Regions from separate parts of the Thermacetogenium phaeum DSM 12270 genome, predicted to be linked through region 2. Evidence: predicted binding sites of a transcription regulator. Region 2 holds the regulator's gene; the other holds the start of a gene.
The links. The regulator HrcA, encoded in region 2, represses chaperone genes, less so after heat shock. The targets are predictions, from matches to a motif close to ATTAGCACTCANNNNNNNTGAGTGCTAAT.
Positions count from the first base shown of each region.

Region 1 (15,427 bases), 1.2 Mb from region 2:
GAAGGATGTTTTCGTTGCTCATGGCAGAGGCCAGGGAAACCCCCTGGAGGAGAGAGAGCAGGACCACTACGAGCAGCCCTTCTTTCCACAGCTTCCTTTCGGCGACGGTGCGCAGGGTCTGCACAGGAGCCGTCAGCGTAGCGGGAATGTATTCCCACATCTCTGTTCCCTCCTAATAGCGCAGTGTGGTGTAGGCAGGTGGCAGGGGGAAGGGAAGAAGGTTGTCCGTGAAGAGGGATCTTATCCCCCCCAGCAGGCTCAGCAGTCCGGCTACCCGTCGGTACTCCACCACCTGCGGTTCTCCTTTGATTCCCGCCAGTTCTGCCGCCAGGGCGATGGCCTCCCTTTTCCCTCCCAGTTCGTCCACCAGGCCCAGCTCCTTGGCCTGGGAGCCGGTATAAATCCTGCCGTCGGCGAGCCGGCGGACGCTCTCTACGGGCAGGTTCCGCCCTTGGGCGACGACGCCGACGAACTGGTTGTAGGTTTCCTCAATGATCCCCTGCATGATCTGTTCCTCCTCCGGCGTCAGGGGGCGGGACGGGGAGAGCATATCCTTGTGGGCACCGCTTTTAAAGACGTACTCTCGGTAACCGATCTTGCGGTAGAGCTCCTGGAGGTTGGGAACGGTGGAGATCACGCCGATGCTGCCGGTTATCGTGGAGGGGAGGGCCACGATTTTGTCGGCCGCGGCGGCTACGTAGTAGCCCCCGGAGGCCGCAGTGTCTCCTAAAGAGGCCACAACCTTTTTCCCGGAGCGCTTGACGCGCAAGACCTGCTCGTACAGCTCGTGGGAGGCTGCGGCGCTTCCGCCGGGGGAGTCGATCCTCAGGACGACCGCCTTCAGGGAGGCGTCCTTTTCGGCGCGCTCGAGGTCTCGCATGGTCTGGGAGGCGCCGGATATTCCTGCGAAGGGTGATGATTCCTGGGCTCCGGTGATGGTTCCTGTGAGATAGATCACCGCAACCTTGCCTCCAAAGACGGGCGGCTGCCGTTTTCCCGCCTTCCCCATGCTCACGAAGAAGGCGGCAAAGGTCAGGGCGATGCTCGCCGCGATGAGAATTATCCCGGCTTTTCTGGAATCCAAGGCTTTTTCCTCCTTACCCGCGTTTCTTAAATATTATTAACCGGCTGGCGGTTCTGATACCTCCAATTATGCCCGGATCAGGGGCGTTCCGGCGGGGAAAAGTTGCGGATGAGCTGCGATCGCGACATCCAGATGACCTTCGGAACGAGGGATTGGTGCCCCTTTTGAAACCTCCTGAAACCTAGTGGATGGTAGGTGGCGAGGAGTAAAAGCTGACCGCAGCGGAAGCAGAAACGCCAGAAGCGTGACCTGATCTCTTCGACTTCAAAACCCAGCAGGCGTGCGCCCTGATGGAAGATGGTGATCCCGAAGAAGGCCTTGACCTGCGGGTCCACTTTTTCTTGGGCAACCAGGGCGGCCAGTTCGGTGAGGCTCTGTTTCAGCTCTTTTTTGACGCACATCACGGCCTGGATCTGATTCCCGCACTTCTGCTGAAGTTCTAGAAGCTGCCTGTTGGCCAGGTGCAGTTCTCCAACCTTGTCACCTGGATGCAACGCCGTGCCGTCGCGCAGCGTCAGGGCAGGCCCCCGGTACTCCCTGAGGTTGAGCCGGAAGAGGCTCCCCGGTTGGACCTTCCGGACGTGGAAGAGAAGTGAGTAAATTCTTTCCCAGACGTCCCAGAAGGCAAGGGTGAACTCCCGCCAGATCGTCTGCCTCATGTCTAGGCACCCTCTTTTAAAGTAATAAGGGAAAAGCGATCTCATAATTTCCACTATTCGGTATGTAGGGGATAATTCCTGCCTGCTGTTATACCTGTACGGGAAAAAACGAAGGCGAAGAATCTCCATAAGAGTGCTCAGGGGGAGCCGCCTTGCCTGGAGCCGATTTGTGAATTCTTTCCGAATCCGGCTGCAGTTTATCGTCGGCCTCTCGGTTTCAAAGGCGGCCACCGGAGTAAGAAGGCCGGAAATCCCCTTTGTGAGGAGATTTCCGGCCGGGGAGGTGATTTCTGAGGTTTTTTGTTGCCCTTTAGCTCTGAGGCGGCTCCGTCCGGTTTTCCTCCCCCTGCCGCAGGTTGGTGTTCGAGAAAACGCCTGCCATGTTCACGAAGGGCTGGATTAGGTCGATGGGGAGAGGGAAGATGATGGTGCTCGACTGATTGGCGGCGATCTCTTTCAGGGTCTGCAGGTAGCGAAGCTGGATGGTGGCCGGATTGCTGGAGATGATATTCGCCGCCTCTGTGAGCGTCTTGGCCGCCTGAAACTCGCCGTCGGCGTGGATCAGCTTCGCCCGGCGCTCGCGTTCCGCTTCGGCCTGGGCGGCCATCGCCCGCTGCATGGTGGGCGGGAGCTCCACGTCCTTCACTTCCACGTTGCTGACCTTGATTCCCCAGGGCTCGGTGCCTTCGTCGATGATGTGCTGGAGGCGCTGGTTGATGGCGTCGCGCTTGGATAGAAGTTCGTCGAGCTCGGACTGGCCGAGGACGCTCCTCAGGGTGGTCTGAGAGAGCTGGGAGGTGGCCTTGACGAAGTCGAGGACCTTGATCACCGAGTCTACCGGGTTGACGACCCGGAAGTAGACGACGGCGTTGACCTTGACGGTGACGTTATCTTTGGTTATGACCTCCTGGGTGGGGACGTCCATGGTGATCACGCGCAGGTCAACCTTCTGCATCCTCTCGATCCCCGGGATGAGGAAGATGATCCCCGGCCCCCTGGCTCCGACGCAGCGCCCGAGGCGGAAGATGACACCCCTCTCGTATTCCTGGACGATGCGCAGGGAGGAGGCAATCAGCAGCAGAATAAGTATAACCAGTGGAAAATAACCCGGCATTGTGTTTTCCCGGCAGGCAGATATGCCCCCGGGATGGTCACCCCTTTCGTTTGTTTTATTATTATATTGCCTTGAAAATGCGTCGGCCTTCCATAGGTCGCTCGCCGGTTGAGCCGGCGGTTTGGTTTTTAACGTGCCGCCTGAGGGGCGGCGGTCTATGTCGGGTTCTCCGCCGGTCTACCGCTTCGCTCTTGATTGCAGGCCGGACAGGACGACGGCTCGCCTGCTGCGTTCGCCTTTTCACGCGGCGAAGGGAGGCAGCCCGCCGTCGGAAAAAAGGCTGCCTTGATCCCGGTGGCCGGATGTCACCCTAGGCTCGCCGCACCCGCAGGTTCAGTCCCTCCATGGCGGTGATCACCACCTTTTCGCCTGCCTTGATGGGGCCCTCTTCGGATACTGCCCGCCAGAGTTCGCCTTCGACGAAGACCAGGCCCTCCGGGAGCAGGTCCGAGCGGGCCGTTCCCATGCGCCCGATCAATCCTTCGCTTCCTGTGGTCACGGCTCTTTTCTGCCCCCGGACTACGGCTGTGACCAACAGCGCCACCAGGGCGGCGAACACCAGGGCGGTGGTGACGATCAGGGAGATGTTGATCCCTATTCCGGGAGGGCCGCCGCTGAAGAGAAGCAGCGATCCGGTGACGAAGGAAATCACTCCTCCGGCACCCAAGATCCCGTGGCTGGGCACGAAGGCCTCGGCGATGAAGAGCCCGAAAGCCAGAATGATCAAGAGCACTCCCCCCCAGTATGCGTCGAGTGTTCCCAGAGAATAGAGGCCGAGCAGCAGGGAAATGGCGCCGGCAACTCCGGGAAAGATCAGGCCGGGGTTGTAGATTTCCACCATCAGGCCGGCCATGCCTACCGTCATCAGGATGTAGGCCAGGTCCGGATTGCTCAGGGCGAGCAGGGTCTTTTCAACGGGGTTCATCGAGAGGTTGACGATGGGGGCGCCTTTCGTCCGGAGCTCCACCCGGGCGCCGCTGCTTAAGGTAACCGTCTTGCCGTCCAGCTGCCGGAGCAGGTCCTCGAGGTCTTGCGCTCGCAGGTCGATGAGGTTGAGCTTCAAGGCTTCGGCATCGGAGTAGGATTTGCTCTCCCGCACCGCCTGCTCCACGGCATCGGCGTTCTTCCCGCGCAGCTGGGCGATGGAGCGCGCCCAGGCGGCGGCGTCCTCGGTGATCTTTTGGCTGGGAATGTCCTGCTGCTGACCGTCGGAGGGGCCGATCCCGACCGGATGGGCGGCGCCGATCCGGCTTCCGGGGGCCATGGCGGCTACGTGGGCGGAAATGGTGATGAAGGTCCCTGCCGATCCCGCCCATCCCCCGGCCGGAGAGACGTAGACGATAACCGGGACCCGGGCGTTGAGGATGGTGGTGACAATCTCCTGGGTGGTGGTGTAGAGGCCGCCCGGGGTGCTGAGTTGAATGACGCAGGCCGTTGCCCCGAGGTTTTCGGCGTGGCGGATGACCCTTTCCAGGTACTTGGCGGTGATGGGAACGACAGCTCCATCGTAACCGGCTACCACCACGGGCGGGTTTCCCTCTACCGCCCGGACGGAAGGGAGCGGCGTCCCCAGGTTCAACAGAAGGGCCAGGAGGAGAATGCTGCCCAGGAGCGCTGCTCCCCGCTTTGCGGCGCGCAAATCGTTCATCTTTCCTCTCCTTTTCCAAGGTGATGAGCTTTTAAATTCTAAGAAGCGCTCATCTATTTTTATTCTACAATATCCTATTCTACAAGGCGAAGATGAACTCCTTTTATCTAAAGGCGGCGGAAATAAGTAACAGCCTTTCCGCCGCCGTGCTCCGGGATCAGCCGCCGCTGCCGGCTTTTCCGCTCCGCCCGGGATTTCTTCTTCGTATCCGGCCCTACCTCCACCGCCATGGGAGGTAAAAGGCCGGCGCTTAAAGAGGGCTTACCGCAATTCGTTTAAAAAAAGTGGTGATCGGGAGGCGATCACCACTTGAGCTTTTTACTGCATTCCGATTTCCTCTTCGCTCTTCCCGGCATCGGGGATGAAGAGCGGCTGGCCGTATTTGTCTACTCCGAAATCACCGATGATTCGCTGGGTTTCGGGGCTGATCATGAATTCCACAAACGCCTTGGCACCAGCGGCATTGACCTTGGGGAACTTTTCCGGGTTGACCTGCATCACGTGATAGATGTTGAGGAGCATCGGGTCCCCTTCCATCAGACTCGCCAGCTTGAGGTTGTCCTTCTGAGCGAGATAGGTTCCTCTGTCGGTGAGGGTGTAGGCGTTCTTCTCGGAGGCCAGGCGCAGGGTGTCCGCCATTCCGCTGCCGGCTTCCAGATACCAGTCGCCGGCGGGGGTCACACCTAATTTATCCCAGATGGCCTTTTCCTTCTTATGAGTGCCGGAGTCATCCCCCCGGGACACGAAGGTGAACCGGCCGTTCATGATCTTCTTAAAGGCCTCAGTTGCGTCCTTCTCTCCCTTGATCTGCGCCGGGTCGTCTGGCGGCCCCACGATGATGAAGTCGTTGTGCATCACCAGTTGGTAGTTGATCACGTCCCCGTTCTCGACCAGAGGCCGTTCCGATGCCGGAGCGTGGGTGAGGAGGACGTCCGCTTCGCCTTTTTTGCCCATTTCCAGGGCCTCTCCTGTGCCCCTGTCGATGGGCTTGACCCTGTACCCGGTTTTCTCCTCGAAGATGGGGATGAGTTCGTCCAGCAAGCCGGTGTCGACGGTGCTGGTGGTTGTGGCCAGGATGACATCCTTCTTTGCAGCGGCCTGTTCCTGCTGTTCACCGCAGCCGGCGGCAAAGGCCAGGATGGAGCAGAGGAACAGAAAAAGGATGCCGGTGGACAATCTTCTGTTCGGCTTCATTATCCAAAACTCCTTTCTTCTCCGGTGTGTTTTCCTCAATCAACTTTTTTGATTCTTCCTTTTGCGGGCGATGTCGTGCTTTAGTCTGTCTTTTTACCATACCCCCTTTTCTTTCTCTCCCGGAGGGGGAAGGAGCAGATAAAAAAAGCCAGGTACGGAAAGTACTCTGGCCCTGTCTTCGCTCTCCTTTCCGTGCCGGGAGGCGCGCTCGTTTCCGAAGCGCACCCAGTGGTCCTGCTGCCATAGCCCAAGAGGCCTTAGGAGGGAGGACTCGGAGAATGTCGTTTTTTCTTTATATTCGCCGTTGGATAAGGAAACCCTTTTTTTTGTCCAGGATGCGGTATCTGCTGAGAGGCGACCTGTCATCCTCGCTTCGCCTGTCCCGTTAGCCGGCCTTCCATAGGTCGCTGGTCGCTCGCCGGTCGACCGGCGGTTTTTTCATGCTCTGTTGGTGCCGCCGGAGGCGGCGTGAGGGTCTGCCCTGAAAATGCGTTTATCCTTGCGCTTGCCCCCGGACTTTCGGTTTAAATTGCCCTAAGACTTGTCGATAGATAAGCAGCCGACCGGCTCCTATGCGCCTTCCCTGCCGCAGAGTCGCCTATCTCGAGATCATATCTCGATTCGGCTGCTCGCTCTGCTCCTTCGTCATGGGCGGGTAACAACCTCCGTCAGGTCGCTGCGCCGGCAAGGATAAATCCTTTTTTCGTTCCTCTGTTAGGGCAGCCGCTGGCGGCATGGTAGTCTGCTGAGAATATTGCCATCTGTTCCGACCGGCAGGCAATCATGACGGCTGATACCGGCGGCCTTGCCGCCATTTTTCGTCAGATATTCTGGAGGTACATCGCCGGAAGGCCGGCCTCTCATATTTCCCATTCCCTTGCGAAAGAATAATGTAAGGGGTGATGCAGATGCCGGAAAAAAAGACAGTAAAAAAGAAAAAGGCAAAGAAGCCCGGGCCGCACGAACGGCTGAAGTGGGAAACCGCCCGGGAGCTCGGCCTCGACGATGACCTGGCCAAAGCCGGGGACGAACTTACCGTCAGAGAAGCGGGAAAGATCGGCGGCCAGATGGTGAGAAAGCTGATCAGGGCCGGCCAGAAGGCGCTGGCCGATGAACAACGAAAACAGACAGCAGCCGAAACGACCCCGGACAGCCCAGAAAAATAAATCAGACAGACCTGATGGCAGCCGCCTTCAGGTTATTTTTTATAAGCCCCATACCACTGCCCCCAGAGCTGTCCCGAAGCGAGCCGTCGTCCTGTCCGGCCTGGAATCAAGAGCGAAGCGGTAGACCGGCGGGTGAACTTGACGTATTTTCATGACAGGTATTCTAACGGTTAGCGGGTAGATGCCGGGAAGGGGGATGCGACTCTTGGTCTGTGATGGGACATAAAAAGGCCCTCCTTTTTACGGAGGGCCTTGTGGTTGGTTTCCGTATTAGTAATCCATGCCCATGCCGCCCGGCATCGAAGGAGGCGTGTTCTCCTTCTTCTGCGGAATTTCGGAGATGAGAGCCTCTGTCGTGAGAAGCATGGAAGCGATGGAGGCGGCGTTCTGGAGGGCGCTTCTGGTGACCTTCAAGGGATCGACAATGCCTTCCTTGACCATATCCACGTACTGCTCGGTCAGGGCATTAAAGCCGATGCCCGCTTTTTCGTTCTTGATCCGTTCGATGACGACCGAACCTTCGAGTCCGGCATTTTCGGCGATCTGGCGCAGCGGCTCCTCCAGGGCGCGGCGCACGATGCGGACGCCTACCAGCACATCCCCTTCGGCCTGAATCTCGTCCAGGGCCGGGATTACGTTCACCAGGCAGGTTCCTCCACCGGGAATGATGCCCTCTTCAACGGCCGCCCGGGTTGCGGAGAGGGCGTCTTCGATGCGGTGCTTTTTCTCCTTGAGCTCGGTTTCGGTAGCGGCGCCGACTTTAATGACAGCTACGCCGCCGGACAGCTTGGCGAGGCGCTCCTGCAGCTTCTCACGGTCGTAGTCGGATGTGGTTTCCTCGATCTGTGCCTTGATCTGGTTGACGCGCATCTTGATCTTGTCGCTTGCTCCGTAACCTTCAACAATGGTGGTCTTCTCCTTATTGATCTTGACCTTTTTCGCCCGCCCGAGCTTATCGATGTCCACATTCTCGAGCTTGAAGCCCATGTCCTCGGAGATGAATGTGCCGCCCGTGAGAATGGCGATATCCTCAAGCATTGCCTTGCGGCGGTCGCCGAACGCTGGGGCCTTAACCGCAGCGCAGTGGAGCACGCCCCGCAGTTTGTTGACGACGAGGGTGGCCAGGGCCTCGCCCTCCACATCCTCGGCGATGATCAGGAAGGGCTTGCCGGTGCGGACGACTCTCTCCAGGAGGGGCAGCAGGTCGCCGACCGCGGAGATCTTCTTCTCGTAGATCAGAATGTAGGGCTCTTCCAGCTCCACTTCCATGGTCTCGGAGTTGGTGACGAAGTAGGGGGAGATGTAGCCGCGGTCGAACTCCATACCTTCGACAACTTCGACCAGGGTCTCGATTCCCTTGGATTCCTCAACGGTGATGACTCCGTCTTTGCCCACCTTCTCCATGGCCTCAGCCACCAGCTCGCCGATCTCCTTGTCGTTGCCGGCGATGGCGGCGACGTGGGCGATGGACTCTCTGGTCTCCACCGGTGTGCTGTGCTTCTTCATCTCCTCCACGGCCTTTTCGACCGCCATGTCGATGCCGCGCTTGAGGAAGATGGGGTTGGCTCCGGCGGTGACGTTCTTCAGCCCTTCGTTGACGATGGCCTGGGCCAGAACCGTAGCCGTGGTGGTGCCGTCACCGGCGATCTCGTTGGTCTTAGAGGCTACTTCTTTGCAGAGCTGGGCTCCCATGTTCTCAAAGGGATCTTCCAGCTCGATCTCTTTGGCAACGGTTACCCCGTCCTTGGTGATGGTCGGAGATCCGAACTTCTTTTCTAATACCACGTTGCGGCCCTTCGGACCAAGGGTCGTTTTTACCGCATCGGCTACGATATTAACGCCTCTCTCGAGTTTTTTACGGGCGTCTACGTCAAAGACGATCTGTTTCGCAGGCATAAGCGATTGTCAACCTCCTTGTTGATGGGATTTGATGTCGAGGCCTAGTCTTTGATGGCCAGGATGTCGCTTTCACGCATGATCAGGTACTCGACATCACCGAGTTTGATTTCGGTTCCGCCGTACTTGGCGTAGATAACCTTGTCGCCGACCTTAACCTCAGGCTGCACGCGGGTGCCGTTTTCCAGGAGCCGGCCCGGTCCCACCGCGATTACTTCTCCTTCCTGAGGCTTTTCCTTCGCGGTGTCGGGAAGGTAGATGCCTCCTTCGGTTTTTTCCTCTTTGGAGAGAGGTTTCACCAGTACGTGGTCACCAAGTGGCTTCAGCATTTACAACCCTCCTCAGTGTGATGTGAATGTTATGCGGGGGTTATTAGCACTCATTGAATGTGAGTGCTAATAAATCTATGATAAATAATACAAATCCAGGTGTGGATTGTCAATACTTTTGTTTAAAGTATTCCCAACTTTTTTGGAAAATAAGTCTTGCTTTTTGAAAAAAACGGTCACTTCGATCGACCGCCTGCGGCAGCCGCGCTGCTGCGTGGGAAGCTGCCCCTTTCCTGCCTTTTTCACACGGCCGCAAGGCCAGTGATAACGGCGGGGGTTGTCCCGACAGCTCTTCATCGCATGAACCTGCCGGGCGCCGAATAATATTTAGTAACAAAAAGCGGGGAAGGGGTGGGCCTGTCGTGCCGATGGTTCTCTTGAGGAGAAGGCGTTTGCTGTGCTGGGGCGCGCTGGCAACTCTGCTGCTGGCGGGCGTCATCTGTTTCTCCGGCCTTTGCGGGGGGGTTGGAGGGGTCTTCAACGCCGCCGACCGGGAGGTGCCCATTTATGCGGTGGACATCAGGGAAAAGAAGCTGGCCATCTCTTTCGATGCCGCCTGGGGTGCCGATTATACCCCGACGCTGCTGAAGATCCTCGAGGAGAACGACATCAAGACCACCTTTTTTCTAACGGGCATCTGGGTCAAGAAGTACCCGGAAATGGTGAAGGCCATTGCCGCCGCCGGGCACGAGCTGGGGAACCACACCTCGACCCACCCTCACTGCAACGAGCTCTCGGAGGAAGAGTTCATCGAAGAGCTGAAGGACAACGAGGAGATGATCTTCAAGCTCACGGGGAAGCGCACCCGCCTTTTTCGACCCCCTTTTGGTGAATACAACAATACCAACATCAGGGCCGCCCGGAAGCTCGGTTATGAGGTGATCCAGTGGAGCGTCGATTCCCTCGACTGGCAGGAGCTCGGGGTGGAGGCGGTGGTCGACCGGGTCTTAAAAAACGCCCATCCGGGGGCGATCGTCCTCTTCCACAACAACGCCAAGTACACTCCCGAGGCGCTCCCTGTGATTTTGAAGAGCCTTAGAGACCAGGGGTATAAGATTGTGCCGGTTTCCGAGCTCTTGATCAAGGGGGATTACTACATCGAGAGGCACAGCGGGCTGCAGAAAAGGAAGCCCGGGAGCCGCTAGAACTCCCGGGGCTTGCAGATGATTTCCTTGATCTTGGTGTCGAAGATGTTGTTGGAGTGGGCCGGGACGATGACGACGGCGGTATCGGCGCCGGTCCCCGATCCGCCTACTGCGATGACCTCCTGGCCGTAAGGGATGAGGCCGGCGTCGAGGGCCATCCCCGCTACCTCCACGCAGACTTTGACCCCCTGTCCGAACATTCTCAGCGTCTGGGCGATGATTTCCGCGGGATAGACGCCGCCGAATTTGTTGCGCAGGGCTCTGTCGACGCCCGCCAGGAGGTGGGTCGTCGTCAGGATGCGCACCCCCTTGGCGGCGAGCTTTTCCCTTACGGCGGGTGGCATCTCATCCTCTCCGGGGCTCGTGAAGCCGACGTGATGGGTGACGCAGACCACCTCCAGCCCTTTATCCAGGAAGTGCTCCACCGTGGAGCCGCTGCAGGAGGCCACCACTACGTGGCGGATCCCCAGCTCCTGCGCCCTTTTGACGGCGGCCTCCGCCGTAGCGGCGGTATTCGCCGCCCCCTTATTCTTCCAGTACATCCTTGTTCACTCCTTTGACGATGGCTTCTTTAAGGAAATCCCGTTAGCCCGGGCAGAACGAGAAAGCGTTTCCAGAGTTTATCGGAAACGGCTGCGTCTCGCCGCGCCTTATACTGCGGTTCCCGGGTCAGATTTATTCTACCAGAAAAAGCCGTTGCGGGCAAAAGGCGCCCATCTCGACGTCCCGTCTCACTTCGGCCTCTCGCCAGGCTCCTTCGTCAAAGGCGAGTAACAACCTCCGTGAGGTCGCTCGTAAGGTCGCTGCGCCGACGAAGATAAACCCTTTTCGTTTCCCTGTTGGTGCCGCCGATGAGGGCGGCCGTTTCCTCTGCCGGAGGGGAGCCTGGTTTTGAGAAAAGCGCCGGCCTTGAGGCCGGCAGCGCTCACCTTCATGCGGCTTTGGGCTGTGAAGAGGAGATGCAGGGCCGGGGGAGAATAAAGGAGAATATATGAAAATATATGCCTTCTGCCTCTTGGGCCTTATTGATGGCAGGTACAGGAGAGGCGAAAGGGACGCAGAAGCCATTGCGGTGAAACAGCCTTCAGGAGCTCAAGCTTATGATCAGACGCAGGATCTTCAACCTGGCCTGGCCCGCGGTTTGCGAAATGCTCCTTTACATGCTGCTGGATTTCGTGGACGTGGCCTTTGTCGGGCGGCTCGGCGCCCGGCCACTGGCAGCGGTAGGGTTAGGCGCCCAGATTTTCTTCTCAGTAATCTTTATCTTTTCCGCCATGTCGGCTGGGGCCACCGCGCTGATCGCCAGGGCGATCGGCGCCGGGGATATGCGGCGCGCCGGGAGGGTGGCGGGGCATGCCCTTATCCTGGCCTTCCTGGCGGGAGGGGTAGTTACCTTTGTCATCTACCGTTTCGCCGGGGATGTGGCCGCACTTTTTCGATTTGAGCCGGCTGTGCAGCACCTCGCCGCCGTCTACATTAGGATCACCGGGCTGAGCGCAGCCTTTTCTCTGGTCTACTTCATCGGGAACGGGATCTTCCGGGGGGCGGGGATGACCAGGATCCCCCTCCTGGTTGCCGCCCTTGCCAATGTCGTGCACATCGGGATCGAGTACGTCCTGATCTTCGGCAAGCTGGGTTTTCCGGCCCTGGGGATGCGGGGTGCGGCTATAGCCACTGCCTGCACCCAGGTATTCTGCTGCTGCGTCGTCCTTTCTCTGCTGTTTTCAGGAGTGACCGGGCTGCGGGTTTCCTTAAAAGAGGTGTTGCGCAGCTGTGACTTTGCTCTCATCAAGAGCATTGTCAGGCTGAGTCTTCCCGCCGGGTGTGAGCAGGCGCTGATGGATCTGGGCTGGATCATCGGCAGTTTCATGTTGGCCGGCCTGGGGACCGTTCCCTTTGCCGCCCATCAGGTAGTCCTGACGGCCGAATCCCTCTCCTACATGCCCGGCTACGGCTTTGCGGTGGCCGCCACCACCCTGGTCGGACAAAACCTGGGCGCCCGTAACCCGGACGGCGCCTCTGCCAACGCAGTGACGGCTGCCCGTATGGCTCTGCTGGTAATGGGCGGATTTGCCTTTCTGTTCCTGGCCCTCCCCGGACCGGTGGTGGGCATTTTTACGAGCGATCCTCAGGTCGCTTCCCTCGGTGCCCTCTGCCTGCGTATCGCCGCTCTGGAACAGCCGTCGATCGCTTTGGAGATGGTTTTTGCGGGTGCCCTGCGCGGGGCCGGGGATACCAGGACCCCGGCGATGGTTACCGTGCTCAGCACCTGGCTTCTCAGAATACCTCTGCTCTATCTATCCGTCTATGTGCTGCGCTTCGGGCTTCCCGCCGTCTGGGTGATTACCGCTCTGGACTGGTCGGTGCGCGCCGCCTCCCTCACCCTGCTGTTTAGAATGGGGCATTGGAAACAGATCGAGTACGCCTGATCTCCCTGCAGAGGTTCTATTGGCTCGGCTGTTCTGATGCCCGGGAAGGAAGGAGCGCCCAGCTGTCTTATAAAGAAAAAACCCTCCTGAGAGGGTTTTTGGCTGTTCTCCTCATCTGCTGCCCGTCTGCTTACCCGTATTTGCCTCCTTCCAGGTGGGGCTGGTACTTGCTGAAGATCTTCCGGAAGTGGTGCCCGTAGATGGCAAAGGTCACCGCCTCCGGGAAGAAGCGCGGGTATTTTACCAGGGTGTTCAGCAGGAGCTTCCAGTAGTGGCGGCGCCCCTTTTCCAGGAACCCGAGGATCACCATTGCCCGGAAGAGGGCCTTGACGTAGCAGAAGCGCAGCATGGTGATGCTCTTCTTTCTGGCCGGCCGGAATTCCTTGAAGAACTCCATGATGCGCTCGTAGTAGCGCGCCGGGTCGTAGATGGTGGTGACGATTTTCTGATAGCCTTCGATCAGCTTCTTCAGATCCATCTTGGGTATAAAGTTGATCGCCAGGTCGGTGTTGTTTCCCGTGAAATCCGTCGGCAGCAGGCGGTTTTCTCTTTTCAGTCGTTTGAAGAGCTTCGTTCCCACCGGGGCGTGGAGAAGCCCCACCATGGCGGTGACGATTCCGCTCTGCTGGATAAAACTGATCTGCCTCTCGAAGATCGAGGGGGTGTCGCTGTCGAAGCCGACGATAAACCCGCCGCTCACCTGCATCCCGTATCGCTGTATCTTCTTGACCGAGGCAATGAGGTCGCGGTTGACGTTGTTGAACTTGTTGCACTCTTTTAGACTCTCCTCGCTCGGGGTTTCGATGCCGATAAAGACGGAGGTGAAGCCCGCCTTCTGCATCATGAGCATCAGCTCTTCGTCGTCGGCGAGGTTGATAGAAGCCTCGGTGATGAACCAGAAGGGATTTTTGCGCTTCTCCATCCAGGTGATCAGGGAGGGCAGGATCTCCTTCTTCAGCAGCACCTTGTTGCCGATGAAGTTGTCGTCAACGATGAAGACTCCGCCCCGCCAGCCGTGTTCGTAGAGGGCATCGAGCTCTTTGATGAACTGTGGAGCCGACTTCAGGCGCGGCTTGCGCCCGAAGAGGGTGGTGATGTCGCAGAACTCGCAGTCGTAGGGGCAGCCGCGGGAAAGCTGGACGCTCATCGTGGAGTAGTCCTTCATGTTGATCAGTTCCCACAGGGGAACCGGCGTCCGGTCGAGTGGAGGCAGCTCCTCCGTCGTGTAGATGCGCTTTGGGCAGCCCTTCTCCAGGTCTTCCAGAAAGGCCTGCAGGGTGATTTCCGCTTCGTTGAGGATGAGGTGATCCACTTCGGGGAACTTTTCCGGCTCCGACGTGAAGAGGGGGCCGCCGGCGATGACCTTCACGCCCAGCTGCCGGCAGCGGTTCAGAACCTCCCTCACCGAATTCTGCTGAATGGACATGGCGCTGATCAGGACGTAGTCCGCCCAGAGCAGATCCTCTTCCCGCAGTTTTCGGACGTTCATGTCCACCAGCCTCTTCTCCCAATCCTCCGGCAGCATGGCCGCCACCGTCAGGAGGCCCAGAGGTGGGTGGGCGGCCTTGATTCCGATGAACTTGAGGGCGTGCTTGAAGCTCCAGAAGCTCTCGGGGTACTGAGGGTAAACGAACAGTACTTTCATGTTCTCACTCCTTTGTACCATCTTAGCACACATTACCAGGACCGCAAAGGTGTCTGCTGAAAACATTTTCCCTTGCCGGTGGGATTATTATGCATTACCACCACCCCCACGAAGGCGCCGCAACGGCCGTTCTTCCGGAATTTTTTCACCACCCGTTTTTCCTCGCAGAGCCCGGTGCTGAATGGCCGGAACGCTTTCCCGGCCGATCAGGCGGGAGAACGGAGTGGGATGCCGCTTATCGCCGCTGCCTGCCCGTTTGACGGACGAGGTCTTTGTCCGTCAGAGCCCCAGGAAGCGGGCGGCATTTTCCCCCCAGATCCCCCTTTTCTCCTCCTCGGTGAGATCGGTAGCCGCCCATTCCTTGTAGTAGCGCGCCGGTGAGAGCAGGGGGAAGTCGCTTCCCAGTAGCACTTTCGGCAGCACCCCTGCTAGGCGGGCGGCGGCGTAGACCTGGGGACGGAAGAGGAAGGGGGATGCTGCGTTGTCGTAATAGACGTGCCGCAGGGACTCGTGCACCTCCGGCATCAGCTCATAGCAGAAAAGGCCGCCTCCCCAGTGGGCGAAGATGATTTTGTTATCGGGGTTGTTGATGGCGAAGAGGTAAGCCTGTTCGGGACCGATCTTCCCTTTGCCGGGGTAGTAGTGCCCCACCTGTTCGTTGGTGTGCATCAGGATCGGCAGATCGAGTTCCCGGCAGACGGCGGTGAACCGCTCTACCTGCTGCTGGTCGGAGATGTCGGTGTGGACGGCGGCGGGGATCACCTCCCCTACTCCCTTGAGCCCCGCTTCCCGGCAGCGCCGGAGCTCCTTCTCCATCCCCGGGTCCTGCGGGGGAACGATGGCAAAGCCGATGAAGCGGTCGGGGTAGCGCCTGACCGTTTCGATGACGTAGTCGTTGGCCTCCCGGGCCATCCCCAGATCGAGGCAGGAGAAGCCGAAGACTACCGATCTGTCGATCCCCGTTTTCTCCATGTTTTCCAGGACATCTTCGGCTGTGGCAAACCTGGCCTTAGGGTTGTCGTGCAGCAGCTTGAAGTGGGCGTCTCTGTCGAGGTTTTTCTTGATGTCCTTGATGAAATCGGGCGACAGGATGTGGACGTGGACGTCGATTTTCATCT
Region 1 is NC_018870.1:405,215-420,641, forward strand. It holds gene TPH_RS01995 (Yip1 family protein) at 1-160, opposite strand, end outside; gene sppA (signal peptide peptidase SppA) at 173-1,084, opposite strand; gene TPH_RS02005 (YkoP family protein) at 1,162-1,743, opposite strand; gene TPH_RS02010 (slipin family protein) at 2,054-2,857, opposite strand; gene TPH_RS16155 (hypothetical protein) at 3,015-3,146, shown strand; gene TPH_RS02015 (NfeD family protein) at 3,168-4,505, opposite strand; gene TPH_RS02020 (substrate-binding domain-containing protein) at 4,824-5,699, opposite strand; molybdenum cofactor riboswitch at 5,867-5,988, opposite strand; gene TPH_RS02030 (alpha/beta-type small acid-soluble spore protein) at 6,608-6,865, shown strand; gene groL (chaperonin GroEL) at 7,136-8,761, opposite strand; gene groES (co-chaperone GroES) at 8,806-9,090, opposite strand; gene TPH_RS02050 (polysaccharide deacetylase family protein) at 9,459-10,235, shown strand; gene TPH_RS02055 (pyruvate kinase alpha/beta domain-containing protein) at 10,232-10,777, opposite strand; gene TPH_RS02060 (MATE family efflux transporter) at 11,336-12,664, shown strand; gene TPH_RS02065 (B12-binding domain-containing radical SAM protein) at 12,795-14,309, opposite strand; gene TPH_RS02070 (amidohydrolase family protein) at 14,589-15,425, opposite strand.
Region 1: the regulator HrcA is predicted to act here: its motif matches at 9,133-9,161, upstream of groES (co-chaperone GroES).

Region 2 (15,427 bases):
CGGAAACATGGACGATACCGTTCACATCGATGTCAAACTTGACCTCGATCTGGGGCACCCCGCGCGGCGCCGGGGGAATCCCCACCAGCTGGAAGCGGCCGAGGGTCTTGTTATCGGCGGCCATGGTGCGCTCACCCTGGAGCACGTGGATGTCAACGCTGGTCTGGTTGTCTGCCGCCGTCGTAAAGATCTGGCTTTTGGATGTGGGGATGGTGGTATTGCGCTCGATGATCTTGGTCATGACACCCCCCAGGGTCTCAATGCCCAGGGACAGAGGCGTCACATCGAGGAGGACGATGTCCTTCACCTCCCCGGCCAGCACGCCGCCCTGGATGGCCGCCCCCATAGCCACGACCTCATCGGGGTTGATCCCCTTGGTCGGCTCCTTACCGAGCACCCGGCGGATGGTCTCCTGAACCAGGGGAACCCGGGTCGATCCTCCTACCAGCAGCACCTTGTCGATGTCCTTGGGCTCCAAGCCGGCATCGGCCAGAGCCTGCCGCATCGGCCCCACGGTCTTCTCCACCAAATCGGAGATCAATTCCTCAAACTTCGCCCTGGTCAGCGTCATCTCCAGGTGCTGCGGCCCTTCCGGGGTTGCCGTGATAAAGGGAAGGCTGATGGTGGTCTGAGTAACCCCGGAAAGTTCGTGCTTGGCCTTCTCAGCCGCATCCTTCAGGCGCTGCATGGCCATTTTATCTTTCGAGAGATCGAACCCCGTCTTCTTTTTGAACTCATCTATCAGGTACTTGATAATTCTCTCATCAAAGTCGTCACCGCCAAGATAGTTGTTGCCGCTGGTCGCCTTAACCTCAAAGACCCCATCCCCAAGCTCCAGGATGGATACGTCAAAGGTGCCGCCGCCCAAATCGTAGACAAGGATGGTATGGTCGTCACCCTTGTCAAGGCCGTAGGCCAGGGCCGCAGCAGTCGGCTCGTTGATAATTCGCAGAACCTCCAGACCGGCAATTCTTCCGGCATCCTTGGTGGCCTGTCTCTGACTGTCGCTGAAATAGGCGGGGACGGTGATCACCGCTTTGGTGATCTTCTCCCCCAGATAGGCCTCGGCATCGGCCTTCAGCTTCTGGAGGATCATTGCCGATATTTCCTGCGGTGTATATTCCTTTCCATCTATATTGACACGGTAATCGCTGCCCATTTTTCTTTTGATGGAGCGAATGGTGCGCTCCGGATTGGTGATCGCCTGCCTCTTGGCGAGCTCTCCTACCAGCCGCTCTCCATCCTTGGTAAAGGCCACGACAGAAGGTGTGATCCGGGCGCCTTCAGGGGTGGGAATAACGGTGGCTTGCCCGCCCTCCATAATAGCCATACAGGAGTTCGTGGTTCCCAGATCGATTCCGATAATTTTACTCATCGCTGCTTACCTCCTTTTCCGCTGATTTATCTTCGGCTGCAGGTTTTTTCGCCACTTTCACCAAGGCAGGGCGCAGCACTTTCCCCTGCAGGAGATATCCCTTTTGAATTTCCTCGGTCACGGTTCCATCGGGAAGCTCCGCTGTCTCTACCTGCTCAAAGGCTTCCTGGTAAAGGGGATCGAAGGGCTTACCAACCGACTCTATCGGCTGCACCCCCTCCTGGGTCAGTATATTGCCCAGCTGCTTGTAGATCATCTCAACACCGGTGACCAGGTTTTCCGGCAGTTGAGAGCGCGCCGCTTCCAGGGCACGCTCAAAATTATCGACAACCTGGAGCAGCTCCCGCAGTAGCGCCTCATTGGCAGTGCGGCGTATCTCCACAGCTTCTCTCTGAGTACGCCGGCGGAAATTCTCGAAATCTGCCGCCAGACGCAGATACCGCTGTTGAAGGGATTCTATTTCTTCCTCCTTGGCAGCCAACTGTTTTTTCAGATCTTCTACCTCATTCTGCTCGGCCGGGGCGGGTTCCCCATTTTCGCCGCCACCGTCTTCTTCGCTCACTGCCGCCTCTTCCGCCTGCTGCCGGTCGTCGTCGGCTTCCAGCTGAGCACGCTCCTGCAGATCTTCTCCATTACATTTCAAAATTTTTCCCTCCTCACAATCCACTGTATCCGAACCAAAAATAAAAATAAAACATTTTGTCAGCAGGGAAAAGCCCTTGCCATTTAACAGCCCTCCCCTGCTGCTGCCCCTTGCCGCCTGTCGCCAAAAGCCTCTCAGATGATGGGCTCAGCAGTGAGGACTTCGGAAAGGGTCTGCGTAATATATTCAACGATGGCAATTGCCCTGGCATAATCCATGCGCACGGGGCCCAGCAGACCGAAAGCTCCGACGGCTTTACCCCCAATGGTGTAGACGGAGGTCACAACGCTGTAATTCTTAGCCATTTCGCAATTGAGTTCCTGTCCGATTTTGACCGTTATCTGGTTGGAAGCAGTATCAAGTAAGATCGAACGCAAGGTATCCTCTTCCTCGATGAGGTTGAGGATGTTGTAGAGCTCGTTGAGGTTTCTGTATTCCGGCTGCTTGAGAATGTTCTGAGTGCCTCCCAAGTAAAGGGCATCCCCGTACTCCTCCTGCAGCACAGCCTCAATAATCTCCAGAATACGGTCGACCGCTTTGCGCTGTCTGAGCAGCTCATCGTAGACACTTTCCAGTATGGTCCGCGAAATCTCCGGGAAAGTCAACCCGCTGAAATGGGTATTGAAAACGGCTTCAATACGCTGCAGGTCTTCACTGGCCATCTCCGACGGCAGTTCGATCACCCTGGTCTCTATCCACCCGGTTTCCGCCACAATAACTACCAAGGCATTATCCGGGAGCAGAGGGATGATCTTAACCTTTTTCAGGGCGGCATACTCCAGTTGCGGCCCTGAAAGCATTATCAGATAATCGGTCATCTGCTTGACTGTTTTAATTGTCCGCTGGATCAGTTTGGCCCATACCCTTGCCTTCTGGGCAAAAATAGCCCGGATAAGCCTTTCCTCCCGTGGGGTGAGGCGTCTCTTTTTCATCAACTCGTCGACATAATAGCGATAACCCGGCTGAGACGGTATTCGCCCCGCAGAGGTATGCGGCTGTTCGATCAGTCCCATTTCTTCAAGATCCGCCATTTCATTGCGGATGGTTGCCGGGCTCACTCCCAGGTGGTACTTCCGGGCAATGGTGCGGGAGCTCACTGGTTCCGCCGTTTCAATATGGCTCTCCACGATCGCCTCCAGCACCTGCCGTTTTCTAGCGTTCAAGTGCACCGGCATCACCGCCTTCACAATTAGCACTCCCATCGCTCGAGTGCTAAGTTCTAGCAACAACATACCACCACGCCACCCTTTTGTCAATAGGAACGGGATTCCGTCCGCCAAGGAGGAGCCCCGGCTTCGAGGCGGCATCGTTATAATTTATGAAGGACAGCTCCCAATTTTATACTATTTTACACCGCAGGCAGCTTTATTTTTCATCAGACGAAGTAGGCCAGAACATAATTCGCCAGCAGCCGCCCCCGCTCCGTCAGATAGACGGCCTCCTCGCTCATCTCCATCAATCCCTCATCGATCAGAGCCGCTAACTCATCTCCGTAGAGCTCTTCAAAGGAACAACCGAAGCGTTCGGCAAATTTTCTCCGGGAAAGCCCTCGGGTGAGGCGCAGACCCATGATGACGGTGTCGGTGCGCTCCTGCTCCGGCGTCTGATGTTCCTCCAGGGCCCGGGGAAATCGACCCTGCTCCAGCAGCTCCACGTACCTGCAAACATCTGCTTCATTGGCATAGCGCACCCTCTTCCAAAAACCATGCGCCCCCGCTCCCAGTCCCAGGTAGGGCCTGTTCTCCCAGTAGCAGATGTTGTGGCGGCACTCCCTACCCGGCCGGGCATAGTTGGAGATCTCGTAACGCCCGTAACCGGCAGCCGCCGTAGCCGCGGCGGTTTCCTTCCACATGGCCACCTGTTCCTCTTCTCCGCACGGCACAATTTTCCCTGCGGCAGCATCGAGGGCCAGGGGAGTTCCTTCTTCCAGGGAAAGCCCGTAGACGGAGAGGTGTTCCGGGGAGAGAAGGAGCGCCCGCCTCAGATTCTCCTGCCACCGGGAGAGGGTCTGTCCCGGCAGGGCGTAGATCAGATCGAGGTTGATATTCTCGAATCCGGCAGCCCTGGCGGCATCATATGCCGCTTCAGTTTCGGCAACCTGATGCACCCTTCCTAAGAGCTCCAGCTCATCCTGATGGAAGGATTGGGCTCCGATGGAGAGACGGTTTGCCCCCGCCTCCTTGAGGGCGTTCAGCTTCTCGGGAGATAGCGTTCCCGGATTGGCTTCGACGGTGATTTCGATATCCTCAGCCCAGAGAAAATGGCGGCGGCAGGCAGCCAAAACCCGGCTCAGGAGTTCCGCCGGGAGAAGGGTAGGGGTACCCCCGCCCAAGTAGATGGAGCCGAGGGCTTCTCCTCGGCAGAGAGGAGCATAAAGAGCGATTTCCCTCTCCAGGGCAGCGACGTACCCGGTGGCAAGGCTTTTCCCTTCCTCTCCGGCAGGAAGGGGGGAGGAGTTAAAGGCACAATAGCGGCACTTTCGCAGGCAGAAAGGAAAATGGAGGTAGAGGGCGATCACTCCTTATCAACCTGGAGCACTGCCAGGAAAGCCTCCTGCGGTATTTCCACCCTACCCACCTGCTTCATACGGCGTTTCCCCTCCTTTTGCTTCTCCAACAGCTTGCGCTTCCGGGTAACATCACCGCCGTAGCACTTCTCCAGAACGTTCTTCCGCAGCGCCCTGACCGTCTCCCGGGCGATCACCCTCCCCCCGATGGCCGCCTGGATGGGGACATCGAAAAGCTGTCTGGGAATCAGTTTCTTAAGTTTTTCCACCAACAGGCGCCCCTTCTGCTGGGCCTGGTCACGGTGGACGATGACCGAGAGGGCATCCACCACCTCGTTGTTCACCAGGCAATCCAGCTTTACCAGATCTGAGGAGCGGTACCCCGCCAGCTCATAGTCAAAGGAGGCATATCCCCTCGTCGCTGATTTGAGGCGGTCGAAGAAGTCAAAGATGATCTCGGCCAAAGGGAGCTCATAGGATATCTGCACCCGCTGCGGGGAAAGGTAGTTCATCTCCCGAAACTCCCCCCTCCTGTCGTGCAGGAGTTCGAGAACCGCCCCCACATAATCGGCAGGGGTGATCACGCTCGCACGAACGTAGGGCTCCTCGACGGTGGCGATGTCCCCGGCGTTGGGCCAGAGGGCAGGGTTGTCGACGCTGACGACTTCCCCGTTCCGCTTGATCACCCGGTAGACCACGTTGGGAGCGGTAGTAACCAATTCCAGTCCGTATTCCCGCTCCAGCCTCTCCTTGACGATTTCCATGTGGAGAAGCCCCAGGAAACCGCAGCGAAAGCCAAACCCTAAGGCCGCAGAGGTCTCCGGTTCGTAATGAAAGGAAGCGTCATTGAGCTTCAATTTGCCCAGGGCGTCCCGCAGGTTTTCAAAATCGGCGGCCTCCACGGGGTAGAGCCCGCAGAAGACCACGGGAAGAACCTTCCGGTAGCCGGGTAGGGGCTGGGGAGCTGGCCTCTCGGCACCGGTAATGGTGTCCCCAACCCGGGTGTCCGAAACCTCCTTGACGCCAGCGGCCAGATACCCCACCTCACCTGGGCCGAGCTCGTCGAGGGCCTCCATTTCCGGCGTAAAGATGCCGACCTCTGTAACCTCGTAAACCTTGCCCGTAGCCATCATCTTGATCTTCATGCCGCGCCGCACCCGGCCCTGGAAAACCCGGATATAGGAAATAGCCCCCTTGTAGGAGTCAAAGTGGGAGTCGAAGATCAAGGCCTGGAGAGGAGCAGCTGCCTCACCTCGCGGCGGGGGAATGCGCAGCACCAGAGCCTCCAGGAGCTCCTCAACCCCCAACCCCTCTTTGGCAGAGACCTGGAGGATATTTTCCGCATCCAGGCCCAGCACATCCTCGATCTCCCGCGCTACCCTCTCCGGCTCCGCAACCGGGAGGTCGATCTTGTTGATCACCGGGATGATCTCCAGGTTGGCATCCGCCGCCAGGTAGGTGTTGGCGATGGTTTGAGCTTCCACCCCCTGGGTGGCGTCAACCACAAGGACTGCCCCTTCACAGGCGGCCAGGCTCCGGGAAACTTCATAAGTGAAATCCACATGGCCGGGGGTATCGATCAGATTGAGGATATACTCCCGGCCGTCGCGGGCCCGGTAGCGCATCCTGACCGGAGTCAGTTTAATGGTGATCCCCCGCTCCCGTTCCAGATCCATCTGGTCGAGGACCTGGTCGACGATCTTTCTGGAGCGGAGGGTACCGGTCAATTCGAGAAAGCGGTCGGCCAGTGTGGATTTGCCGTGATCGATATGAGCGATGATACAAAAGTTCCTGATTCTCTCTTGATCCATATTTCATCACCTTCCCCCCTGAATGGCGCCGGAGCGCCTGTGGAGGCCAAGACGCCTTTTCGCCAGGTTCAACACCAGCTGAAACTCATCCAAATGAAGCAGAATGGCCAGCAGAAAATAAACCAGAACTCCTGAAGCAACGGCACTCCCTACGGCAACCAACTGCGCTGTCTTGGTAGCGATCCCCAACAGATCCTGGAGACGGCTGACAACCTCATAGGCCACACCTCCCATGATCAGGGAGGCGGCACAAGATCCCAGGCCGGACAGGATGATCCTCCTCCCGTCCAGGTGGCCGAGCTTGATGCGGAGAAGCGCGAGCAGCACCAGCATGTTGACAATCCCTACCAGAGAATAGGCCAGAGCCAGGCCGCTGTGTCCCATGGGCTTGACCAGCCAGATGTTGAGGAGGATATTGAGAAACACCGTCCCGATCCCCACCAGGACCGGCGTTCTGGTATCCCGGAGGGCATAGTAAACCCGCGTCAGCACCATAGCCCCGGAATAGCCGACGATCCCGAAGGAGTAGTAAAAGAGCGCCGCCGCCGTGGCCAAGGTGCTCTCCGGGGTGAACTTACCCATCTGAAAGAACAGCCTGATCGCCGGGAGGCCGATGGCCAGTAGCCCCGCCACACAGGGGATGGTCAGGAAGTTGGTCGACCTGATCCCCAAGGAGATCGTGCGGCGAAAATCCTGCCAGTTTTGCCGGGCAGCCTGCTCGGTGAGGGTCGGGAATATCGCCGTCCCGATAGCCACCGCAAATATCCCTATGGGAAGCTGCATGATCCGCTGGGCGGTGCGCAGGGCCGCCAGCTGCCCGCCGGGAAGGTTAGAAGCCAGGTTCTGGCTCACGAAGAGATTAAACTGAGAGACGGAAAGCCCGATGAGAACCGGGAAAACCAGGGCTCCGATCTGCCTCATCCCGGGGTGCCGGAGGTCGAGCAGAGGCTTAAAGCGCAGCCCCAGGCGCAAGAGAGGAGGCAGCTGGACGGCAAAGTTCATAACCGCCCCGACGACCACACCGACGGCAAAGGCCACGATCCCCAGGCGCGGCCCCAAAAGCCCCCCGATCACCACTACCGAGAGGTTGTACAAAACCGAGCCCAGGGCCGGTGACGTGAAGTGCTTGTAGGAGTTCAAAACCCCCACGGTCACTCCGCTTAAGCCCATGAAAAAGGTCTGAATGAACATGATCCTGGTCAGATACACGGTCATATCAACCTCACCGGGGCTGAAGCCGGGAACCAGGAGGCGTACCAGCTGCGGGGTAAAAATCATTCCCAAGGAGATGGCAGTCACCATCAGCATAACCACCAGATTGAGCAGGCTGCTCGCCACCCGCCACCCCTCATCCTCTTCACCCCGTGCGAGGTAACCACCGAAAACGGGTATAAAGGCAGAGCTGAGGGCTCCCCCGATGAGGATCATGTAAATAAAGTCGGGTATGGAAAAGGCGGCATTATAAATGTCGGTGATCCTGTTCTGCCCAAACTGGGCATAGAGCAGGACGTCCCGCACATAGCCCAGCAGCCGGGAAAGGATCATGGCAACGGTGATGATCCCCACTGCACGAGCAATCTTTTCACCCTCGGACATCTCATTCTCCTCTGTCAATAAAATAGGGGCACTCAAAGTAGATATTATCACTTTGTGCCCCACAACAAAAGTATCCTTTGTGACATCCTCCCCTCAATGAATTGAGGGGCATCCTCAAGCGCGAGATGGCAGCTTTCGCCGCAGGTTAGCCAGCATTCCCCGGATGATCCGGATCATCACCTTGGCCTTAAGGGGTGTCACACTCCCCTTTCTCGCAGGGTCATGCCCCGAGAGCATCGAGCGCTCTAGCGGCTATGTTTATAGCTCCAACTCTGTCCGCATCAGACTGGTAGCCGCATTTCGTGCATTTGAACCAGCCCTGCTTCTTCCGATTGTAGCGGGAAACATTCCCGCACTTGGGGCATGTCTTAGAAGTCTCCTTGGGATCGACGTAGATTACGGGCACGCCTTGAAGCGCAGCTTTATACTCGATGAACGAGGCCAGCTCCCGGAAGTTCCAGCCCGACATCATCCGGTTGAACTTCTTGGATCCTTTGGTCCGTTCCCGGATGCCCAGCAGGTTTTCCAATGCAATCGCCTTGCTTTCAGCTTTCGCGATCTCGACAATACGCTTGGAAATACAGTGGTTGATATACCGCATCCATCTTCGTTCACGACCTGCTTCTTTCTTGACACGGGACAGTCTCCCTACCTGCTGGAGCGCTTTCCGCCGTTCTGCCCAACGCTCTTTTCGCCACCTTATCTGGCGGCCATCAAAGAAGATGTTGTTGGACAGCACGGCCAGTTTGACGATGCCGAAATCGACCCCAATAATGCCGCCCGGCTCCTTATAGGATGTTTTATAAACCAGTGATTTTTATAAACCAGTGATATTGAAACGTACCATTCACCACTCTCCCTCTGCCATATCTCCATAGACCCCTGTCGACAGGAACCTCCTGCCAGGTCTTGGAGCCTTCTGGCGTGGTACTCGGAAACAGCAAGAGGCATGGTTATCTGGCTTCTGCCGGAGGAGACGGGAAACTTGATAACCGATGTTCCCGATGGTAGCTGGTGAAGAGAGTAGCAGTCCTGCCGCACCATTACCGGAATTGTTTTCTCAAACTTAGGTGGTCCGGCCTTTTTGCCCCTGCGCTTGTGGGAAAGATAGGAGCGCTTGGCGGATAACGCTTTGAGCATGGCGCACTGGAGCGTGCCCCGATTAAGGTCGAAGAGGTCACGCGCTCGCTGGTAGGTTTCCCGGTTTAACCGGGTACGGCTGGTAGTATTGAGAATTTCTGCTTGTTCCAGAAACCAGGCACATGCTTGCCTGTAGCTTTCTAGCATTCGGCTCATTTTCTCCAGTTTGCCTTTGTTGGGCTTAAGGAGCTTGACTCTTAGAGTTACCGTCTGCATTTGGGCCTCTCCTCCGGTTTGCTTAAACTATAGCACAACCGGAAGTATAAACCAAGCCGCCATTCATCCCTTGATTGAAATCAGGGGCATTCTGGCAGGAAATTTGTAAATTGCCCGCATATCCACCCGCATTCCTCTCAAGAGCCCGGTTCCCAAACCACCTTTCTGATAAGTAGAAGCTGATTAAATGCGGTCATTTCCTGAAGTTGTCGGTCAAGACTTCCTTTACCTCTTGGAGGCAACTGCGGCAGTCGTCCATCAGCTCCGCGACGCAGGCAGAAGCCCTCACAGCAGCCTGCCGGAGGGTTTCCCCCTCAATGGTCAGGCAACCTTCTTCCGACCCCTGCAGCCGGCGCATATTGTAGTCGGTCAGAAAGAGCCCCCCGGCCAGCGCCAGCAGAATCACGGCAATGAGCAGAAAGCGACCAGGTCTTTGCAATGCCTACACCTCCTGCAATGTTTTATCACTATTTTTTCCGTTCCTGGGGGGTTATAACCGCCGACAGCACCGCCGAGCTCCGGCTTCCTCCCGGTCGGCCGTTCCGGATATTTGCACGGAGGTGGACGGTGGACCCATTCCGGTTCCAGTTCGGCGGCATTATTAATACAAGTTCTGAACGGCCGACCGTTTTTGGAAAAACTGCCTGGCATTTTTTACCGGGGGCGACAATCAGGTGGTTATGAGATAAAATTATGTTCAGGACATTTCAACCTGTCGAATACACCACAGAAGCGGGGGGTAGCAACATGCAGGAGTTTGCCGGGAATGCTCTGACAACTGCCGATGTCTGCCGCAAGCTTAATGTTACGCCCCGTGAGGTTCACCGGCTGGTGGCCGAGGGCTACCTCGATGTGGTTGCTATTTCCAGGTTCAAGCACGGTGTTATGCCCCTGTTTAGCGAAGATCAGGTCGTCCGGGTACGGAAGAAGATACCCTCCATTTTAAGGGGGTGGGACCGGGAGAAAGGAGCACGATGGGGGAAGGACGCAGCCCGGGAGCGCCTGCGAAACTGGTGTGCCCTGCACCGTACCAGGGCCCGCAAGGAACGCTTTCTCCAGGCTCTTGCCGACCTGCCGGAAAAAAGCGGGAGGCTTCTCCGCGCCGCCTACTACCTTTACCACCTCAACCACTACGCCAAAGCCGGTGAGTCCTACCTCTACGACCTCAAGGAGCAGGTTCTGAAAGCCATGTCTGTCTCTTTTACCGCAGCCGATGGGCTGCAAATATACTTTATCCCCGGCCGCGATCGGATCCGCCTTTGCCCAGACTGCCGGAGGCGGGCGCGCAAGGAAAAGAGGACCTACCTGGAATTTGCTGAGATGACCGGAGGGTGCGCTCACTGCCAGAGAGATGAGGGCTACTTCAGCCTCTACGAGTTCCAGATTGCCTACGACGACCACCACTTCTGTTTTCACTCCCCTGCGCAGGTAGCGGGAAAGTGGCTGAAGGGAAAAAAACTTCCTACCAGAGAGAGTTCGGAGAGGGAGGGGGGCTATCCCTTCGGAAGACCGATTTCGGCGGGAGAAGCCGTGGCGGTAAACCTGGCCGAGGTGATCGAAGAGCTGGAGAGCTTTCTCGCTTCCCAGGGCCTTGCAGCAAAACTCATATCAGATCCACCTATCAGCAGAACGGGACAGCCAGCTGTCAGCCGCCGCTGAGGCCCTCATCTCGGATCAGTTCGGCGAGCACTGAAGCCAGACAGCGGGCAGCAACCAGTCCCTCTTGAAGGGTGTTCTTGTCGCTCCCCACCTCGACCAGGATCGCCCTCGGGGAAACGTGCTGGTTGTAGCGTCCATCCTTCAGGCGCACGCCCTTAACGATTCCCGGATACTTTTCCTCAAGGAGATTGGCGATCCTCTGGGCGAAGGCGTAGTTCTCCTGCCAGTGGGGATTGGGCAGCCGCCGGCCGTTGCTCACCACAAGCATGATCCGGGCGGACTCCTCACCATTCACGAAAACCGTCTCCTTCCTGGGTATCCCGGCATCCCTGTGGATGTCCATCAGCACCTTGAGTTCCGGGTTTTCGCTGACCAGCCTTCGAGCCGTTACCTCAGATTTAATATAGGAAGTCGGGAAGTCGGGATAATCGTGAATGGTGAGGTCGTGAATCACCTTAATTCCTTCTTGTTCCAGACAGCTGGCGATCTCCTTTCCGACCGCGCTTACCGCGCCGTTTTCCCCCTCCACCTTGCTTTTCCCGTGTAGAGGAATGTAAGTTTCTGCGTTGTGGGTATGGTAGATGGCTACCTCGCAAGGCCTGTCTTCTTCGACCATCCCCTCGCGGCTCAGCCCTCTCTCCGCCGGCTCTTCAAGGGGCTGCGCCGCCACAGCTACGGCATTCGACCAGTCAGCACTTCTGGGAAGCCCCTTTTTTAAAACGTCAGGGGGATACCAGGGGTCGACGCCGCTCAGCGCAACGAGGAAAGTGCCGGCCAGATCGCTCCCGAACTCCCCGCTCTCCGGCCCAGCCAGCCCGAAAGCCAGAACCTGCTCCAAAGAAGGGCTTTCCCCGATTCCCCAGCCGATAACACAGAAGAAGGAAAGAACGGCTACGGACAGGTAGCGGCTCAAGGCGTATCCCCTGATAGTTCTCCGGAACAAGTCAACCACCCCTTGCCTCAATCTCTACAACGCCTACATAACAACGATATTCCAGCATGTGCCAAAATATCACCGGGGAAAGCAAAATGCGCCTCGCCAGGCGGAAACAGCCGACACGCCAATCCGGCAGCCATCAGATTACCTACAGGTCGACCGAAGTTCAGACCGGCACAGCGACGACAAATTCTCATTACCAGTTTCTTTCCAATGAAACGGCTGTCCGCCAAATGGCTGCCGGGAAGGATAATCCGGAAATCCCCATACTCGCTGCCAGAAGCGTTAAAATGGGAGAATAAGGATAGCGGCCGTTACCGCTGCAGCTCAACTGCCGCAGGGGGGATGACCGACAGGACCTCTGACCCGTGTGGCCGCCATACCGGTGAGAGGCGATCGAGGAGGGAGATGTCAATACCGCTCAGGATTTCGTTGGGGCGCAGGAAATTCTTCATGAAGACCGCCACGATCTCCAATTGTGTCCGGTATTGTAAAATGGCCTGCCTTTTCAGATTTAAGTAGCACCGCTCCACCGTCAGGGTGTACCAGGTGCAGTTCCGCTTGAGAAACCTCCTGGGAGGCCTGAGGGCCTTTTTCTTCCAAAGCACGGGAGCTACCTGCCAGATCCCTGCATGGATCAGGTAAGCGAAAAGCTGCGGGATTCGGGGTTCCCCCCTGCGCTCCTGCGCCGCCGCAGTCAGTGTAAACAAAGCGCAAAAGCGGTGGTCGGGGTGAGTATCCCGGGGATGGGGAAGGAGGATCACCGTAGGCCGGAACAGCTCCATGACCTTCGCCAAATCACAGATGATGCTCTCCGCCACATAGGGAGCACCGGGAGACAACGCGTCTTCATAGGGCACCGTGCTGCAGTGTGAAAACGGTGAAGTATAGGGATATGCCCGGCTGCCGGTCCAGATCCCCTCCAAGCCGCCGTCTGGGTAGCCGAGAAAGGTGATGTCCTCTTCGGATAACCCCAGGACGCCGAGGGCGCGGCGGGCTTCCTCCATGCGCTCCCGCCCGTAGGAGAGGAAATTCTCAGGCCTGGGGCAGAGAACCCTTTGAGACAACCTGACTCCGCAGCCAAAACCATCCCCGCTGGTCAGGAACACCACGTGCACGGAGGCCTCCGCGGCGGCGCGGGCAATGGTCCCCCCCGCAGCAAGCACCTCGTCGTCGGGGTGAGGGCTGACCACCAGCAGGCGCAGCCGCGGTCCGCCTAAGTCGAGCGGTTTCAAACCGGTATTCAGTAGCGCAGAAAAAACCAGGGCGAACGCCCCCTCCGTTGGGTCCGTCAGAATTTTTTCACCACCGGCAGAACGTAAAGGCCAGGCAGGCCGGCGGGTTCAATCCTCCGCCATGAAAATACATCAAGTTAACCCGCCGGTCTGCCGCTCGAGTCCCGATTCCAGGCCGGACAGGACGACGGCTCGCTTCGGGACAGCTCTGAGATGCTGCGTAACAAGTTGCGAACTGCTTCTGCCAATCGCAGCGTTTGGCCTCGCTGCAAATCCATTCCATCGAAACTCATAAGGTGTCTGTACTCGCATCCCGACCTGTCATCCTCGCTTCGCCTGTCCTGTTACCCGGCCTTCCATGGGTCGCTCGCCGGTAGACCCGTCGGGTATTTTCATACTCTGTTGGTGCCGCCGGAGGCGGCGTGAGGGTCTGCCGGGAAGATGTGAATAACCCCATCAAAAGAACCTCTCCCTCCGGGGTTGAAATTCCCGAGAAATCGTGATAGCATCATACTTGGCTTGATTTTTCCGCACCAAAGGGGGTGAGAAAATGGCAAACACCAAATCGGCAATCAAAAGAGCAAAAACCGCCAGGAAACGGCAACTGCGCAACGCCTCCTACAAGTCGGCCATGAAGACCGCCATCAAGAAGTTCGAGGCAGCTCTGGCGGCAGGGGACAGGGAAAACTTAGAGGCAACCTACAGAAAGGCAATCCGCCTGATCGATAAGGTCGCCACAAAAGGAGTTATTCACCCCAATACCAGAGACCGGAAAAAGTCCAAGCTGGCACGGAAGCTGAACCAGGCTCTGGCCTGATGACGAATAACTTCAGCAAGAACCCCTTTCAGATCAAGGGGTTTTTTATTTCAGCGGCAGATCTCGGCAAGGAGCGACTCCAGAAGCAGAACCGGTTCCCCCTGCCCCTGTTTCACCGCCCGGTCGATCTCCAGGAGGGAATCGAGGGCTCTTTCCAGTTCGGGGAGGGTGAAGAACCGGACCTGCTGCTGCAGCTTCTTGCCGGCATAGGGGTGAACCCTCATCACCTCTGCCAGAGCGGCGGGAGAAACCCCCTCTTTCAGAAGCCAGGCCGCCTCCAGCAGCTGAAGAAAATGCCGGGAAAGGAGGGCTAAAAGGCGTACGGGAGACTCCCCTTGACCGATCAAGTCTCTCAGGATCTCCCCGGCCATCCCCCTTTTTCGGGCGGCAACCGCGTCCACCAGATCAAAGATGCTGCGCCCGATGCTGCGGCTGCCCACCTGCTGCAGGGCAGCAGTGCTGATTTCCCGCACCCGCGGCCCCAGGTAAAGAGAGACTTTTTCCAGTTCATGGCTGATGAGCGCCGGGTTGTCCCTACACGAAAAACGCAGATACTCCGCAGCGGTGCGGGTGAGCCTTTTCTGGCGCGACTCCGCCTCCGCCTGCATCCACCTTTCCAGCTCTCTTCCCTTGAGCGGGGCACACTCGACCACCCAACCGCTCTCCGCAAGCCGGTGCACCAGGCCGTCATCTTTTTTCAACCTGTGCCGGAAGACAAAAACAGCCAGCAAGCGGGGGTTCTTGATCCCCTGATAAGACTCCAGGGCAGCGGGGGAAGGGGAATCGACAACCACCATGCGCCCTCCACCCACCAGAGGAAGGGTAGTCAGGGAGATGCCGACATCCGCAGCCGGAGAGTCCTCATCCCACTCCAGGTACTCAACTGACCCCCAACACTCCTCCAGCTTTCTCCGGGCCAGCCTGATTAATTCTCGTACCAGAAACCACTCCTCTCCGTGGAGGAACATAAAAGGGGGTATTTTTCCTTCCTGAAGAGCCTTCCTGGCTTGATAGTAGCTGAAAACCGGCAATTCCGGCCCCTCCCCAGCTGAAGAAATAAACGGCGACGATCAGCAAATGGCAAAGAATTGCCCTTAAAATAATTCTACCTCCAAGCGAAATCCCCTCTATTAACCATTATCGTCCATATCGTCTAGCATCTTCAAGAAGGCCGCTGAAAGTTCTCCAAACCCCAACTGCCGGGTAGACCGGTCGATGAATTTGTAAAGCCTCTGCCTCTCATCGCTGCTCATCCCGGAGGTCATCTCTTTGATCAGGCCGAGGATCTCCCCCTCCTCCGGTAGATCCGCCTTCGGCAACAACTGTTGAAGACGGGCCAGGGCGGCCGCCTGCTCTCCGGACTGCACAGCCCCCGGAGGTGTTTTCACTCGTGCTTCAGGCTCCGGGAAGTCACCGCCTTCCTGGATCTTTCTCAGCATGGCCAGTAATTCCCCAACGTCCATCATTTATTAACCTCCCGTAAGGTCACCAA
Region 2 is NC_018870.1:2,134,312-2,149,738, forward strand. It holds gene dnaK (molecular chaperone DnaK) at 1-1,375, opposite strand, end outside; gene grpE (nucleotide exchange factor GrpE) at 1,368-2,018, opposite strand; gene hrcA (heat-inducible transcriptional repressor HrcA) at 2,153-3,205, opposite strand; gene hemW (radical SAM family heme chaperone HemW) at 3,394-4,536, opposite strand; gene lepA (translation elongation factor 4) at 4,533-6,335, opposite strand; gene murJ (murein biosynthesis integral membrane protein MurJ) at 6,342-7,931, opposite strand; gene TPH_RS10490 (RNA-guided endonuclease InsQ/TnpB family protein) at 8,152-8,670, opposite strand; gene TPH_RS10495 (transposase) at 8,631-9,287, opposite strand; gene TPH_RS10500 (hypothetical protein) at 9,481-9,726, opposite strand; gene TPH_RS10505 (hypothetical protein) at 9,981-10,946, shown strand; gene spoIIP (stage II sporulation protein P) at 10,933-11,889, opposite strand; gene TPH_RS10515 (hypothetical protein) at 11,976-12,185, shown strand; gene TPH_RS10520 (PIG-L deacetylase family protein) at 12,198-13,118, opposite strand; gene rpsT (30S ribosomal protein S20) at 13,669-13,935, shown strand; gene holA (DNA polymerase III subunit delta) at 13,986-14,966, opposite strand; gene TPH_RS10535 (hypothetical protein) at 15,066-15,401, opposite strand.